DNA from 3 places in the Pedobacter sp. KBS0701 genome. Region 1 is predicted to be linked to each of the others. Evidence: riboswitches for the same ligand, from Rfam matches in the RefSeq annotation. Region 1 holds a riboswitch; each other region holds the start of a gene.
What was found. A riboswitch is a leader RNA that binds a small molecule or an ion and turns the genes downstream of it on or off. The one in region 1 is predicted to bind S-adenosylmethionine.
Positions count from the first base shown of each region.

Region 2: linked by a shared signal. The riboswitch ahead of FFJ24_RS07725 (O-acetylhomoserine aminocarboxypropyltransferase/cysteine synthase family protein) and the one ahead of FFJ24_RS11145 (SusC/RagA family TonB-linked outer membrane protein) in region 1 are both predicted to bind S-adenosylmethionine.
Region 3: linked by a shared signal. The riboswitch ahead of FFJ24_RS03850 (peroxiredoxin) and the one ahead of FFJ24_RS11145 (SusC/RagA family TonB-linked outer membrane protein) in region 1 are both predicted to bind S-adenosylmethionine.

Region 1 covers NZ_CP042171.1:2,778,682-2,781,898, reverse strand. The annotation lists gene FFJ24_RS11150 (peroxiredoxin) at 1-582, opposite strand, end outside; SAM riboswitch class I at 720-826, shown strand; gene FFJ24_RS11145 (SusC/RagA family TonB-linked outer membrane protein) at 1,147-3,217, shown strand, end outside.
Region 2 covers NZ_CP042171.1:1,946,996-1,950,212, forward strand. The annotation lists gene metX (homoserine O-acetyltransferase) at 1-90, opposite strand, end outside; gene FFJ24_RS07725 (O-acetylhomoserine aminocarboxypropyltransferase/cysteine synthase family protein) at 120-1,451, opposite strand; SAM riboswitch class I at 1,715-1,825, opposite strand; gene FFJ24_RS07730 (hypothetical protein) at 2,039-3,052, shown strand.
Region 3 covers NZ_CP042171.1:981,584-984,800, forward strand. The annotation lists tRNA gene FFJ24_RS03845 (tRNA-Cys) at 8-78, opposite strand; SAM riboswitch class I at 1,401-1,498, shown strand; gene FFJ24_RS03850 (peroxiredoxin) at 1,660-2,961, shown strand; gene FFJ24_RS03855 (peroxiredoxin) at 3,039-3,217, shown strand, end outside.

The DNA.
Region 1 (3,217 bases):
AAGATAACGAGAATCGCCGGTTACACGTAAAAATGTGCCGGTAAGTTTGTTTCCTGTTTGCTTAAATAAACCTACTGTTTTTTCTTCCTTACCATTTGTCGATGTAAAAACCACATCATAACTTCCAGAATAGTCTGCTGTGGCAGGTTTATCAGTTTTGAAACGATAATTTTTTCGCTCGGCAATAATTATCAAAGGTTTGCCAGTTTTATCCTGTTTTCTTAATGCGCCGGTTAGTTGATCACCAACTATAGCAAATGCAAGTTCGTTATCAAACTGATCCAGTTTGACAAAAAGTGAATCGGCAGTTTGTTTTACCCGACCACCTTCGAAACTTTCTTCGGCATTGCGGAAATATAATTTCTGTTGACCGCTTTTTTCGTTGATTTCGAAATTAAAAGGGATTTCTAATCCTTCCTTTACTTTCGCTATACCACGCCAATGGCCCAGCGCAACAAATGCTTTTGCTTTTTTTTCTTTGATTGTTGCTTGTTGGCGATTGGCCAATACAGCCTGTTGTTGCGCAAAGGTTAAAGAGGTTGATATGGCCAGTATGGCGGTAAATATGGATTTTAGGTTCATCGGGACGTGTGTTAATCGACTAAATTAGTCGACAAATATACGGGCGGAATAACCAAATAAAAAATATTTCATTAAAAATCTATAAAAACTATAGGATAAATGGAATTAATTATACCTTTGCCCCAGTTATTTTAAAATACTTATCAAGAAAGGCGGAGGGAATGGCCCTGTGAAGCCTTAGCAACCATCTAATTTATAGAAATGGTGCTAATTCCATCCTGGATGAATCTGGGGTAGTTAAGTCAGTTGTTTGCATTATCCTTATCAAAATATATGGAGCACTTCTGATTTAAGGGGTGCTATTTTTTTGCCCTGACGCTGCTTTTGATAAGTAAATATGTTTTATAGAAAATCATTGAAATGAAAAAAACAGACGAGTTAAAATCCATTGATGCAAACCCTAATGCATATTTCCGAATGCGCACGCCCTGTTAAAATTGCTCCGTTTTAACAGGCCCATTTGATCTAACCACTCCATTTTATTTTTAATAAAACACGTTTATTAACTGTTTAGGAGTCGTTTTGCCCAGATTTTTATCTTTTAACTAATTTTTAAACATACACATGATCAAACTTTTTAAATCAATACCACTCATCTTACTGCTCTTTATTACGCAGCAGGTATTTGCTCAAAATGTCACCATTACCGGAACGGTAAAATCGGCGGATGGCGAAACACTGCCAGGCGTTTCTATTCTTATCAAAGAAACCAAACAAACCACTATTTCTGATGGTAAGGGCGTTTTTTCTATCAGTGCGCCTGATCAAGCCATTTTAGTATTTTCATACATTGGCTTCAAAACTCAGGAAATACAAATCAACAAAAATGCTGGCCCAATTTCGGTCATTCTTCAACCCAGCGATAATGCGCTTGACGAAGTGGTAGTAACGGCTCTTGGTATTTCAAGGGAGAAAAAATCTTTGGGTTATGCCGTTCAGGAATTGAAAGGAGACCGTGTAGCCGAAGCTAAAGAATCTAACCTGGTAAATGCATTGGCTGGAAAAATAGCTGGGGTTAGGGTAACGAACAGTCAGGGGAGTATGGGATCATCTCGCGTAGTCATCAGAGGAGAAACATCTATAGCCGGAAATAACCAGCCTTTATTTGTGGTTGATGGAATTCCGGTAGATAACTCGCAGTTGAATTCGGCTGGGGCCAGGGATTACGCCAATACCATTTCAGATATCAATCCGGAGGACATCGAATCGATGAGCGTCCTAAAAGGACCAAATGCAGCTGCATTATATGGCTCGAGGGCTGCAGCAGGGGTGATCCTCATTAAAACCAAAACAGGTAAATCGAAAAAAGGATTGGGCATTGCCATTAATTCAAACGCGGTTCTAGAAACTTTGCTCACCCTGCCGGTTTATCAAAATGCTTTTGGTCAGGGATCAGAAGGTAAGTTCAGTTATGTGGATGGCGCTGGTAAAGGTATTAATGATGGGGTAGATGAGAGCTGGGGACCAAAACTGGATGGTAGGTTAATTCCGCAGTTTTATTCCAAAGGGGTGCCTGTTCCGTTTGTAGCCCATCCGGATAACGTACGCGATTTCTTTCAAACGGGATATTCCTTAAATAATGGGGTATCTGTTGCAGATGCTGGCGAAAAATACGACTTCCGATTATCGTACAATAACCTGAAACAAGTAGGTATAGTACCAAACTCCGGACAGGGCAAAAATTCGTTTGTATTGAATACCACAGTAAAAGTAACACCTAAATTAACTTTAACCGCAAACGCAAATTACAGCAAACTTAATTCTGATAATTTACCAGGAACGGGTGGATCAAGATCAACCAGTACCATGTTGCAGTTTACCTGGTTCGGCCGTCAGGTTGATATTAACCAGCTAAAAAACTATTTGGATGAAAATGGAAAAACGTTTAACTGGAATAATAGCTATTACAGCAATCCATATTGGGTAGCTTACGAAAATACAGTTTCGCAGAACCGCAGTCGGATTATAGGTAGTTTAGCCCTTAATTATAAAATTATTGATGGCCTTGATTTCAATTTCAGATCGGGTACGGATTATTACAACGATAGGCGTAAAGTTAGAATCGCTTATGGTACGAACGGAACACCTTTTGGATCTTACACCGAAAGTGCCTTTACGGTAAGCGAGAATAATACCGACGCAACCTTAAACTTTAACAAACAGTTAAACGATGATTTTAGCTTAGAATTATTGGGTGGCGGTAACATCCGCAGGCAATATATTGAGCAGAATGATCAAAGTGCACCTAAACTGGCCATCGCCGGACTTTATACCCTTAAAAACTCTCGTGATCCCTTGATTTCATCCAATAATTTATCGCGTTTAAAATCATATAGCGTTTATGCATCAGGTCAGATCGGTTTCAGAAATTACCTTTTCGCCAACATCACGGCACGTAACGATTGGTCGTCTACTTTGCCTGCGCAGAACAGGTCTTATTTTTACCCGTCATTTAACGGAAGCTTTGTAGCAACCGAAGCATTTGACATTAAAAGTGAAGCACTTAATTATTTGAAAATACGTGGGGGCTGGTCTAAAGTAGGTAAAGATGCAGATCCTTATCGTTTGATCAATACTTACGCATTTAGTGCGCCATTTAACGCAAACCCTCAACTTACCACAAGTAATATCGACC
Region 2 (3,217 bases), 830 kb from region 1:
AGTTTGATAAGCAACTTGCAGGTTACGGATTTTTTTTCCGCTCTCTAATTTGAACTGTTTATTATAATTATATGTTGATGCTGTACTCATTGTTTATTGTATTCGGAAAATGAACGGGCTTAGGCTGATAAACTCTCTGTAGGGATCTGAACATTTATAGATGCAAAAGCCTGCTCGAAATCGGCCTTAATATCATCGATGTGTTCAATACCGACTGAAACCCGTAATGCGTTTGGCTTTACACCTGCAGCCAATTGCTCCGCTTCACTCAATTGTTGGTGTGTGGTTGCCGACGGTTGGATAATCAACGTTTTGGCATCGCCCACGTTTGCGAGATGCGAAACCAGTTTTAAATTATCAATAACCTGTGTGGCATTTTCTTTACTTCCTTTTAATTCGAAAGATAGAACCGCGCCGAAACCGTTACTTAAATATTTTTTTGCCAGGCTATTGTATTTGCTGCTCGCTAATCCTGGATATTGTACTTCCTGAACCAATGGATGGTTTTCTAACCAGGTGGCCAGTTCTAAAGCATTATCAACATGGCGTTGAACGCGGAGTGATAAGGTTTCCAATCCTTGTAATAAAAGAAACGAATTGAAAGGTGATAAGGCAGGCCCTAAATCTCTTAGTCCTTCTACGCGCGCCCGGATAATAAACTGAATATTGCCAAATGGTCCACCGATGCCAAAAACATCACTGAAAACCAACCCGTGATAGCCTGCTGATGGCTCAGAGAACTGAGGGAATTTTCCATTGCCCCAATTGTAGTTTCCACCATCGATGATCACACCACCAATACTCGTTCCATGGCCACCAATCCATTTCGTTGCAGATTCTACCACAATATTGGCTCCGTGTTCCAATGGTTTAAATAAATAACCGCCTGCGCCAAAAGTATTGTCAACCACTAATGGAAGATCATATTTTTTAGCAATTGCAGCAATTTTCTCAAAATCTGGCACACTAAAAGCAGGATTGCCAATGGTTTCCAGGTAAATTGCCTTAGTTTTATCTGTTATTTTAGCTTCAAATTCTTCAGGTACATCTGGATTTGCAAAATCAACATGGATACCCAAACGTTTAAAAGCAACTTTAAACTGGTTATAAGTTCCACCATAAATATGAGTAGAAGAAACAATGCTGTCGCCAGCTTCTAAGATATTATTTAGGGCAATAAACTGAGCGGCCTGTCCTGATGCTACTGCTAAAGCCGCTACACCACCTTCTAAAGCTGCAATTCTTTTTTCGAAAACATCATTGGTAGGATTCATGATCCTAGTGTAAATGTTGCCAAACTCTTTTAAGGCAAATAAATTAGCTCCATGTTCGGCGCTGTTAAATCCGTAAGAAGTGGTTTGGTAAATCGGCACAGCCCTCGAACCTGTTGTGGGATCTATTTCCTGGCCAGCGTGTAATTGTAAAGTTTCAAATTTATATGATGTTGACATGATTACTATTTTATTTTGTTGAACGATTAGATATGGTGGTTTAGGTTGATCCTAAAACCTGGCAGGGCGTATCCCGATGTTCGGGACCTTCCAGTTTGAAAGAAACAAAAAAGGAAGATTTTTTAAACTAATGTATGCAACAGCACATACAAATAACCGCACGCATATTGCAACAAGTAAAAGAAACAGAGTATTGTTCTGCATTTTTAAGGTTTGCATTGGGTTCGCTTAGCGATTGAAGATTTAATGTTTTCATCAGTTCTAATTTATATCACCAGATAACACCATGCTATCCGGTCAGGAATTGGCACCTTCTCTTTCTGAGGGTTGCCAGTGGGTCATCGAGCCAGTCTCTCGCCACTTCTTTATAAATCAACCCGTGAAGATTGACTTTTATTTAGCTTTCCACCAAATAATATTTCAAATGTCTTAATTAAATTTTAATTCACAAAATAAAATTTTGATTTTAAATTAACTATCTAAAAATGAACTCGTTATTTTTATGCTGATTTTGCCATTTAAAATTTTTAATATAAAATTAACGCTTAATATTTTAAGTTTGTGCATCCTATCTAAATCGTAACTTTATGAAAAACACAAAATCACTATGTTTAGGACTGTTATTTATTGTAACGGGTTTAAACAATGCCAGCGCTCAATTTGGAGGCTTAAAAGATAAATTATTAAAAGTAGGCACAGCACAGGGTGCTAAAGCCCTGGGGGTAGACAGGTTTTTAAAACAACCCGCCGCTATTACTACTAGTTTTGAAGATGTAAACAGGGAAGGTGAAAAAATGCCCGACTTTGTTAATCCTTCAAAATTAAAAGCACAGCCTTTATATTTATTGCCCAAAAACCCTGAGGGTGGTTTTGTACTTTGCGAAGGATTGTACGAAATGACGAATAAAAGCTATTGTTTAAAAGCCGGAACATTTGCCCCTTCAAAAGGAGATGGTTACATGTTTGCACCGGTTTTAGGCCCGAAAGAAGAAATTGTGGTTTCTATTTTGAAAAGTGCAGAAAAACATCCTGAAGTAGAACAGCACGATATACAAGCGCTACTTTGGACAATTATTGCCAGAACAAAATTTGCCGATTACAACGGACAGGTTAAAGTAACTGCCCTTAAACTATTAACACCTAAACAGCTTACACAATTAGAAGGTGGCGCCCTGGGCATTTTGCCTTTCGATGTCATGGAAAAAGCTAAAGATCAATTGCCATCTGGCGTGAGGGCAGTTTTTGAGGCAGAAAATAATATCCGCCAATTGGTATCCTCTGGTAACTATACTTATGCTGATATGGAGAAATATGCTATAATAGCAGGGATGGCCCCGCCAAGAAGCGATGTGCCAAGTGGCATCTGGACGAAACATCCTGATGGTTATTATGTGCGTTATTTTCCTTCAGGATATTCGATTACCAAAGTGCAGGTATATGTACCAAAAGAATTGTTAGCTAACGGAAATAAATTGGTTTATGATGCAGCAGGAGATATTGCTTGTCCAGCCAATACAGGCTCGCAACGTTTGGCGCAAACTAATGAGCCATTGGAGGCTAACTATTCGTTAAAGTTGACCACGATTTGTAATTCTAAGTAGGTTTTGGAAAATTAGGGTTCTGTAATCCTTATGCGATTGCAGTCCCGCTTTACGCTTTATCTTTTTGGCTACCCTTCGACTTCGCTCAGGGTGACAGCCAAAAAGGATATCGCTGCAATCGGGTTTAGCAACAGAGGTTCAAAATAACTATAAGAGGCTTTCTCA
Region 3 (3,217 bases), 1.8 Mb from region 1:
GTATTAGACGTCATGGACGGAATCGAACCGCCGTACTAGGTTTTGCAGACCTTTACCTAACCACTCGGCCACATGACTATATGATCTTTTCAAACAGCTTTAGATTCAATTTTGAAGAAGATTCAACAAAAGTATAAATTAATTACTATGAATTCTATAGAAATAGTAGTTAAATTTGGATTTTGTAATTATTAAAACCTTTTTAATCATTTAATTTGTTGATTTTTAGTTGTTTATATGTGAAATAAATTGTAGATAGATCCTGAAAAAATCCTATAACTATCAGATCAGGATGACGATCGCATTCTCAATTTGTCATCCTGAGTGCAACTAAGGATCTTTTAGCTGTTAACTTTTTTTAAAATAAAAGATTTGCTTCGCAGAGCCTCTGGGTTCTTCACTGCGTTCAGAATGACAGCAGCTTTGCGCCTTCCATTAGTGCCCTTTATAGTAAAGGGTGGAAAATGTAAAATGAATGATGGAATGAAAAGGCTCCATGCTCTTCGTGTTTTTCTCTTTATGACCTCTGTGGTAAAAAATGGAAGATGGGACAGGTTGACAATAAAACACAATCGCTCGCAATTTGTCATCCTGAGTGCAACTAAGGATCTTTTAGCTGTTAACTTTTTTTAAAATAAAAGATTTGCTTCGCAGAGCCTCTGGGTTCTTCACTGCGTTCAGAATGATAGCAGCTTTGCGCCTTCCCTTAGTGCCCTTTATGGTAAAGGGTGGAAAATGTAAAATGAATGATGGAATGAAAAGGCTCCATGCTCTTCGTGTTTTTCTCTTTATGACCTCTGTGGTAAAAAATGGAAGATGGGACAGGTTGACAATAAAACACAATCGCTCGCAATTTGTCATCCTGAGTGCAACGACGGATCTTACAGTTGACTTTAGTATTCTTAATAATTAAAGATTTGCTTCGCAGAGCCTCCGGGTTCTTCACTGCATTCAGAATAACAAACGCCTTGCCTAAATTAATGATTGCAAATTATATATCTGTAAATCAATTATTTACAGATAAAGTCTATAAAATCTATAGGAATACTTGTTTAAATTAATCAAAGTTTATACTTTTACAAAAAAATATAATAGTTCACTAGCAAATTTACGTTCAATATGAAACTCCGCAGACAACCTCGGCCATATTTTCTGATCAATTATTCAGATCAATATAACTGCTGTTGCCGCTAATATAAGCTAAGATACGGATCACCTGATAAAGGTTTTCATTCAGATATTCTTATTTAAAAATCCTGGTACCCCGGGGCCTTTTGATAGAATATTATGGTGGTCATGTATTTCAGTCAATAAGTTGCCGGGGTATCAGGAACCGCCTAACTAATCACCACCACTAGTTTAGGTTATTACTCTAATTAATTCACCACCATTAATTAGTTGATTTATACAGAAGAAGGGAGAGTCAGTACTCGTTGAACTTCTAGCAACTTTCCATAGGAAAAAGTGCTCAAACTGATCTAGCAATAGATTATAAATTAACCAATAACAAGTAAACTCACGTTTCCTGTTAGGGATTTCATTAAAAGCATAACAGTTGCTTAAACAGCCTGTATCCATGCTATATGGTTTTCTGTGGGAAAAATTATGCCTTGTTATTAAAAACTCTAAAACGATAGTGTTTAACTAATAATGATGATTATGAAAATGAAAATTTCCTCAAGAATTGCATGCTTAACCACCTCAGTCCTGTTATTGGGAGGTATTGCATCTGCCAGGGTGGCAAAACCATTCCCAAAAGAAGGGATTTGGAGGGGTGAGTTTAGTGTAAGCGAATCAAAAGTGCCCTTTAATTTCGAATTGAAAGGTAAAAGCCCTCAAACGGGTATCTTAACCTTAATTAATGGTTCCAGACGTGATGATTTCCATGTAGAGAGGCGTGGTGACGATTCCATCTATGTAAAAATGAATACTTACGATGCTGCTTTGGTGGCAAAAATAGAAACCGATGGAACATTATCAGGTGAATACCGCAGCCTGGTACCTGGTTTCAGGGGTAATTCACTTCCTTTTGTGGCAGAGCATGGAAAAAATTACCGCTTTGTAGCACCTGGAAAAGATATTGCTCCAAAACACAATATCTCTGGCAAGTGGGAAATCAAAACCTACACCAAAGAAGCCGTACCAGCCTCCATTGCTTTATTAAAGCAGAATGGAAATAAACTTACCGGAGTAATTATGACCGTGGTTGGCGATACCAGGGAACTGGAAGGCACCGTACAGGGCGATGAATTTGAATTATCTGGTTTTACCGGACCAAGTCCTTTTATTGTGAAAGGAAAAATAAATGACGATAATAGCATTACCGGAGAGCAGGGCTTTGGGATATATAAAAACCTGAAATTTGATGGCCAGCGCAACGAAAATGCCGAGCTTCCTGATCCTTACAAACTTACTTTTCTTAAAGAAGGTTATAAAAAACTTGATTTTACCTTTCCAGATTTAACAGGAAAAAATGTTTCCTTAACCGACGATAAATATAAAGGTAAGGTCGTAATTATTGAGACGATCGGTACCTGGTGTCCTAACTGCACCGATCAAACTGTTTTTCTTTCGCCATGGTTTAAAAAGAACCAAAAACGCGGGGTAGAAGCCATTGCAATTGGTTTCGAGCAAAAAGATGATCTTGAATATGCCAAATACACTTTAGGCAAACTGAAAGAGAAATATGGCATCACTTACGATATCCTGTTTGGTGGCATTGCCGATAAAAGAGTAGTGGCCGAAAAACTACCTGCGCTAAATAAATTCATTGCTTTTCCAACAACCATCATTATCGATAGAAAAGGCAATGTAAGGGAAATTTATACTGGTTACACCGGAACGGTAACTGGAAAATATTTTAACGATTACGAAACCAAATTCAATAAAGTGCTCGACGAGCTGATCGCAGAACCTGTACCCGAAAAACTGGCTTCAGCAGAAACACTAAAAAGTAAATAAACCAAACCAACTAAACTAAATATGGGGCTGCATCGTATTGCATCCCATATTTTAACCTACACTTAAAACTTTATAATATGAAAAACTACATGGCTAAAATGCAGGCGCTGGTTCTGGTATCGCTCATTTCTACAACAGCCTTTGCTGTAGATAAGGTAAATGAAGAGCCAAAAACGACCAAAAAATTTATAAAAGAAGGAATTTGGCGTGGTGTTTTTAAAGTTGCCGAAACAGAAGTGCCTTTTAATTTCGAACT